2 regions of the Nonomuraea sp. NPDC002799 genome follow, and region 2 is predicted to be linked to the other one. Evidence: riboswitches for the same ligand, from Rfam matches in the RefSeq annotation. Region 2 holds a riboswitch; the other holds the start of a gene.
What was found. Region 2 has a riboswitch for thiamine pyrophosphate ahead of ACWD0F_RS08235 (FAD-dependent oxidoreductase). Riboswitches for the same ligand answer to the same signal wherever they lie in the genome.

Region 1: another riboswitch for thiamine pyrophosphate. It lies ahead of ACWD0F_RS29060 (purine-cytosine permease family protein); the one in region 2 lies ahead of ACWD0F_RS08235 (FAD-dependent oxidoreductase).

The regions. Positions count from the first base shown of each region.
Region 1 covers NZ_JBSFVA010000018.1:13,846-17,239, reverse strand. The annotation lists gene ACWD0F_RS29065 (methylated-DNA--[protein]-cysteine S-methyltransferase) at 1-151, shown strand, start outside; gene ACWD0F_RS29060 (purine-cytosine permease family protein) at 114-1,448, opposite strand; TPP riboswitch at 1,439-1,552, opposite strand; gene ACWD0F_RS29055 (rhodanese-like domain-containing protein) at 1,587-1,910, opposite strand; gene ACWD0F_RS29050 (Fpg/Nei family DNA glycosylase) at 1,963-2,841, opposite strand; gene ACWD0F_RS29045 (TenA family protein) at 2,888-3,394, opposite strand, start outside.
Region 2 covers NZ_JBSFVA010000003.1:323,174-326,567, reverse strand. The annotation lists gene ACWD0F_RS08245 (thiazole synthase) at 1-317, opposite strand, end outside; gene thiS (sulfur carrier protein ThiS) at 310-510, opposite strand; gene ACWD0F_RS08235 (FAD-dependent oxidoreductase) at 507-1,916, opposite strand; TPP riboswitch at 1,885-1,999, opposite strand; gene ACWD0F_RS08230 (NAD(P)/FAD-dependent oxidoreductase) at 2,052-3,221, shown strand; gene ACWD0F_RS08225 (Rv2175c family DNA-binding protein) at 3,252-3,394, shown strand, end outside.

The sequences.
Region 1 (3,394 bases), on a different contig from region 2:
CAACGCGCTGGCCTCCAACCCCGTCTGCGTGGTCGTGCCCTGCCACCGCGCGGTGCGCGAGGACGGCGCGCTCGGCGACTACGCGGGCGGCCCGGCCGCCAAGCAGCATCTGCTCAACGTCGAGCGCCGCGCCGCCGCAGCGACCCGATGAGCAGCGTGACCAGCGCGGCCACCAAGGCCCCGCCGAGCGCGCCGTTCATCCACGGTTGCCGGGTGAAGCCGATCGCGTCGCGGACCGCGGCCCAGAAGCCGTCCCACGGCTCGATCGTCAGCGTCGAGGTCGTCAGCCAGTAGGCGGCGAAGCCGAGCGCCCACGGCACCAGCATCGACCAGCGTGAGGGCGCGTTCTCCTCGGTGTTCCAGCGGTGGGAGCCGCCGAGCACGAAGTAGTCGACGGCCAGCACCGCGAACATCGGCACGAACACCGCGCCGATCACGCCGAGGAACGCGCCGTACGACGTGACGTCCACGATCAGGGCGATCGCGACGGTGAGCACCCCGATGGCGACGGAGAAGACCCGCCGGTCCACGCGCGGCATCAAATTCTGCAGCGAGACCGTGGTGGAGTAGACGTTGGCGAAGGACTGGTCGGTCTCGCGCAGCACCAGGATGCCGAAGAACAGCGCGCCGGCGGGCACCGCCACGAAGGGGGCGAACACCGCCGTGCTGTCGGCCAGCACCGCGTCGGCCCCGGCGATCGCCACCGCGTAGACGCCCAGCCCCAGGCAGGCGACCTGCGCCAGCGTGTAACCGCCGACCACGCCGGTGAACGCGGCCCTGCTGGACCTGGAGTGCCGGGCGAAGTCGGCCGCCATCGGCACCCACGACACCGACAGCGCGATCACGTAGTCCACGGCCGGCGCGAACGCCGTCCAGGACCCGCCGGTGTGCGCGGGGGCCTCGGTCAGGAAGAACCAGGCGAACCAGACCATCGACACGACCACGCCGGCGGTGACGTACCGCCGCAGGATGCGTACCGAGCCGAGCGGCCAGATCGTCAGCGCGGTCGTGAGCACGCCCGCCACGATCACCCACACCTGGTACGGCACCGCGCCGAAGATCGCGGTGGCCGCCTTGGCGATCACCCACAGCTCGAACGCGCCCCAGCCGAGCATCTGCACGATGTTCAGCACCGTGGGAACGTAGGAGATCCTGGCCCCGAACAGCCCCCGGAGCAGCACCATCGCCGGCTGTCCCGTGTGGGTGCCGGGGATCGCCGAAAGACCCACCATGGCCGTGCCGACCAGGCTGCCGACCACGGCCGCCACGAGCGCGGCGGCCAGGCTGAGCGGGGCGTTGCCGAGCGGATCGAGCAGGAACAACGCCCCGGAGAAGCCCAGGAGGCTGACGCCCAGGTTCGCCCAGAGCGCGCCCTGGTCGAGCACGCCCAGGGTTTTGGGCGGCTTTCCTGCGAGAGTCAGGGGAACTTCGTCGGCGACATGCGACATCGCACACTCCCTACGCCGGCATTACCCGGACAGGTTCAGGCGGTCGGCAGCGGATTTCTAGCTGCCCTCTCAGCCCGGCACCCCGAGCTCCCGCGACGATCTGTAGTTTTCGCCCTCATCATGTCATAGAGGGGCGTGTCAGGCGACGAACGGCTCCTGCCCGGTCTCACTGACCATCGGGCGCCGCGCGGCCTCCCACGACTGCATGCCGCCGCCCACGTTGACCGCGTCGCGCCCGCCCTGGTCGAGCCAGGAGGCGACCTGCCACGAACGCCCGCCGACCCGGCAGACGACGTAGACCGTCTGGTCGGCCGGCACCTCGTCGACCCGCTGCTGGATCTGCGTCATCGGGATGTGCACGGCCTCGGGCGCGTGCCCGGCGAGCCATTCGTCCTGCTCCCGGACGTCGAGCAGATAGGCATCTGCGGGAACGGCGCTGGCCTCGATCTCACGAACGGTCATGACTCCATCATCTCGCGCCGCACGTCGTGCCTGGTACGCGCGCCGGACCGGGTCATTTGAGCAAGCGGGACAGGCGGCGGTCGGCCAGCGGCTTGCCGCCCGTCTGGCAGATGGGGCAGTACTGCAGCGAGGAGTCGGCGAACGACACCTCGCGGATGGTGTCGCCGCACACGTCGCAGGGCTGCCCAGCCCGGTTGTGGACCCGCAACCCGGACTTCTTCTCCGCCTTGAGGTCCTTGGCCGCCAGCCCGTGCGCCCGCTCGACCGCCACCCGCAGCGTGTCGACGATGGCCTCGTGCAGGTCGGCGATCTGCGCGTCCGTCAGCGTCGCCGCGATCTTGAACGGGGACATTCTGGCCGCGTGCAGCACCTCGTCGGAGTAGGCATTGCCGATGCCGGCGATGATCTTCTGGTCGCGCAGCAGGCCCTTGATCTGGGTGCGGTTGCCGCCCACGATGCCCTTGAGCGCGGCCACGGTGAAGGACTCGGCGAGGGGGTCGGGGCCGAGGGCGGCGACACCGGGCACATCATCCGGATTTTTCGTGACATAGACGGCTAGGCGCTTCTGCGTCCCCGCCTCGGTCAGCTCGAACCCCGGCGCCAGGCCCTCGTCGTCGGGCGTCAGCCGGACGCGTACGGCGAGCGGGCTCTTGCCAGGACGGACGGGCTTGGCGCCCGTGAGGTCCTCCCGCCAGCGCAGCCACCCCGCCCTGGCCAGGTGGATGACCAGGTGCAGCCCGTCGCAGTCGAGGTCGAGGAACTTGCCGTGCCTCGACACGCCGGTGACGGTGAGCCCGCCGAGCGCGGTCACCGGCGGATCGAAGGTCTTGAGCGCCTGGAAGCCGACCACGTCGACGCCTGCGATCGTGCGGCCCACCGCCCGCTCGCGCAGAAAGTGGGTGAGAGACTCCACTTCGGGAAGTTCCGGCATGGCACCAGAGTACGATGCGCGCCCGGCTGTCCACAGCCTGTGGAAACTACGGCACGTTCCAGAAGGCCAGCTCGTGCGCCATCCCCTCGGCGAACAGAGCCTCCGCCCGCGCGGGGTCAGGGTCGGCCTCGTCGATCATCTGCCCGATCCGCACGGTGAGCGCCGCGAACCCGGGATCCGCGTACGTGTCCACCCAGGCCCGATATCTCGGCTCAGCAGGCGGATTCTCCGCCAAAATCCGTCCAAGACTCGAATATCCCCACATGCACGGATACAGCGCCGCCAGGCCCTCCCCGTACGACCCCGCCGACTCCAGCAGGAACGCCGTGTACGCCGCACACGCCGGCCCCTTCACCGCCCCCTCCAGATCGGCCCCGAACTCCGCCGACATCGACCGGTGCAGGCTCAGCTCGTCGTGGTAGGTCGTGTGCGCCAGATCCACCAGGTCGCCCAGATGCGCCGCGGGCGCCCGCCAGGCCAGCCGGGCGAACACCCGCACGTAGTCCAGCAGGAACAGGTAGTCCTGCTCCAGCCACGACCGGAACACCGGCTC
Region 2 (3,394 bases):
AGCGTCCGCTCGTCGGCGATGACCTCGAGCTTGACCCAGTTCGTCCCCAGGGCCTCTCTGGCCAGCCGCGCCGTCAGCACGGCCTCGCCCGCGGTGAAGCAGCCCGCCGTGTTGGGGAGCACCTTGATGTCCCGTTTGCGCAGCACGTCGAGCACGGAACCGCGCGAGCCGGGGTCCAGCCGCCGCATGGCCACGGTGGTGAGCTCGGTCCCGGACGCGGCCAGCGCCTGGTCCAGCACCTCGAGCGAAGGCGCGCCGCCGGTCCCCATGATGAGCCGGGAGGAGAACTTCTCCCCGGCGATGATCAGATCATCCACCTTGCACCGCCGTCAGAACCTCCACGCGGTCACTGTCGCTGAGCGCCGTCGTCTCCCACGTGCCGCGCGTGACCACCTCGTCGTTCACGGCCACGGCCACGCCGGTGGTGGCCGAGGTCAACGTGCTTACGGCCTGCGCCACGGTCATGCCGTCGGCGACCTCATGCGCAGTCCCGTTGATCCACAGATTCATGAAATTTCCTGAAATCTCTCCGGCGCGCACAAGGCCGCCAGCTCGCCCAACTCACTGTCGCCATCACCCGAACCGCCGCCGTCACCCGAACTCCGGGCACCATCACCCGAACTCCGGGCACCATCACCCGAACTCCGGGCGCCGCCACCGGGACCGTCGCGGTCGATCCCAGCCAGCACGATCGCCGCCGTCAGCGGGGCCAGCAGCACGCCGCCCCGGTGATGCCCGGTGGCCAGGGTCAACCCCGGCGTGCCGCTCGGCCCGATGACCGGCAGGTTGTCCGGGGTCCCGGGCCGCAGCCCGGCCACGACGTCGGCGACCTCCAATTCGGTGATCCCCGGAACCAGCTCCCTGGCGTCACGAAGCAACTCGTAGAGCCCGCCCGCCGTCACCCGGGTGTCGAACCCCAGCTCCTCCTGCGTCGCCCCGACCACCAGCTCGCCGTCACCCCGGGGAACGAGGTAGACGGGGTTGCCGTGGACGGTCCCGCGTACACATCGGGTGAGCAGCGGGCTCGGCGAACGCAACCGCATGATCTGCCCCTTGACCGGCCGCACCGGCACGTCGGCCAGCTCGGCACTCCAAGCCCCGGCCGCCAGGATCACCCGATCCGCCCGCATCTCCGCCGGCCGCTCATCGCCGGCGCCGGCGGCGTCGCCGTCCGACTTCGCGCCGTCACCAGAAGGGGACCGGTCCAGACGTACGCCGACGACCCGGCCGTCCTCCCGCAGGAGCTCGCTCACCCGGGCCCGCACCACGGGCGCCCCCAGCCGATCCAGGGCGGTGAGCAGCGCCGCCGTCACGCGGCGCGGATCCACCCAGGCGTCACCGGGGGCCAGCAGCCCGCCGCGCACGGAGGGAGCCAGCATGGGCTCCAGACGGCGGCACTCGCGCCCGGTGAGCCGCTCGACCGGCAGGCCCAGCTTCTCCATGAACGCCGCGAGCTCGTCCAGCGCGGCAAGGTCGTCGGCGCCGAAGGCGACGTCGAGCATCCCGTCAGCCCGCAGATCCAGCCCCAGCCGAGCCCCTTCGCCGGGCCCCTGGCCCGGGGCGAGGCCCGCGTCGGCTCCCAGCAGGGCGTCGGTGGCCAGCAGGGTGTCGGTGGCCCGCAGGGCGTCGGCGGTCAGCAGGGCGTCGGCGGTCAGCAGGGCGTCGGCGGCCAGCTCGGCGGCGAAGGCGGGCCAGCGCCGAAGCGAGGCGGCTCCCAGCCGGAGCAGCGGCGCCTCGGTGTAGGCGACCTCGCTCACCGGGGCCAGCATCCCGGCCGCCGCGTAAGAGGCCCCGGCGCCGGGCGCCGGATCCACCACGGTGACCGGCCGCCCCGCGCGCGCCATCCGCCAGGCGATGGAGAGCCCGACGACCCCGCCACCCACGATCACATCCACTTGCGCTCCCTTCGCCGGCATGATCCGGATCAGGTGTCTTGCGGTCGAAGGCCCTGAAGCCTTCCTCTCAGCCCGGTAATGGCCGGACTCCCGCGCGTCTTTCCTGCACAGCCTACGGCCTCGGTGCGGCGTTCAAGCACGGCCCCCGTTATGGTCATGAACGTGAACCATGTGGTGGTGGTAGGAGCGGGCCTGGCCGGAGTGCGCACCGTGGAGGCCCTGCGCGGACGCGGATTCGGCGGCCGGATCACCCTGATCGGGCAGGAACGCCATCGCCCCTACGACCGCCCGCCCCTGTCCAAGGCGGTGCTGCTCGGCGACGCCGACACCAGCTACGTCGAAACCGACCTCGCCGCCATGGACGTCGACTTCTGGCCGGGCGTCAGCGCCAAGTCCCTGCGCTCGGGCGTCGTGGAGACGACCGAGGGCGAGCTCGGCTACGACGGCCTGGTGATCGCCACCGGAGCCGAGCCGATCCTGCTGCCCGGCGACGGCCCGCAGCACGTGCTGCGCACCATCGACGACGCGCACGAGCTCAGGGCCATGCTCGTTCCCGGAGCCCACATCGCGATCATCGGCGCGGGGTGGATCGGCGCGGAGGTCGCCACCGCCGCCCGCCGCGCCGGCTGCGAGGTGACGATCATCGAGGCCGGTCCCGCGCCGCTCGCGACCGCCGTCGGCGCCGAGATCGGCGCCCGCACCCAGCACTGGTACGACGGCATCGACCTGCGGCTCGACACCATGGTCGACTCCGTGGACGAGGGCGGCGTACGGCTGGTGGGCGGCGAGTTCGTGCAGGCCCACGCGGTCGTGACCGGCATCGGCGTACGCCCGGCGATCGAGTGGCTGGCCACCGCCGACATCGACCTGCACAACGGCGTCGTCACCGACGAGCACCTGCGCACCTCCCTGCCTCACACCGTGGCCGTCGGCGACTGCGCCGCCTGGTGGTCGCGCCGCTGGCAGACCAGGCTCCGCGTCGAGCACTGGGACACCGCCCTGAACGCCCCCGAGGTCGCCGCCGCCACCCTGCTGGGGGAGGAGGTCGCCTATGATCCGGTGCCCTACTTCTGGTCGGAGCAGTTCGGCCACATGCTCCAGTACGCCGGTCACCATCCGGCGGGCGAGCGTCTCATCCACCGTGGCGAGCCCGAGGGCAAGTGGTCGGCCGTCTGGCTGACCGCGGACGACTCCCTGGCCGCGGTGCTGGCCGTGGACCGGCCGCGCGACCTCGTACAGGGGCGCAGAATCATCGACGCGGGACACCGTCTCGACGTGGAGCGCCTGGTAGATCCAGAAGTCCCCCTACGGGATTGTGTTGTTTGAGCAAGCACGGCATGTGGTAGTTGTGGTTTCGTGACGCTTTCTGTTGCACAGATCGACCGGGAGACAGACCAGCTCGTCGACGAGTGGCTCACTCTCCCCGAAGTGGCCTCGCGCCTCGACCTCTCGCTGGGGCGAGCCAAGCAACTCCTCAAGGACCACAAACTCCTCGGCGT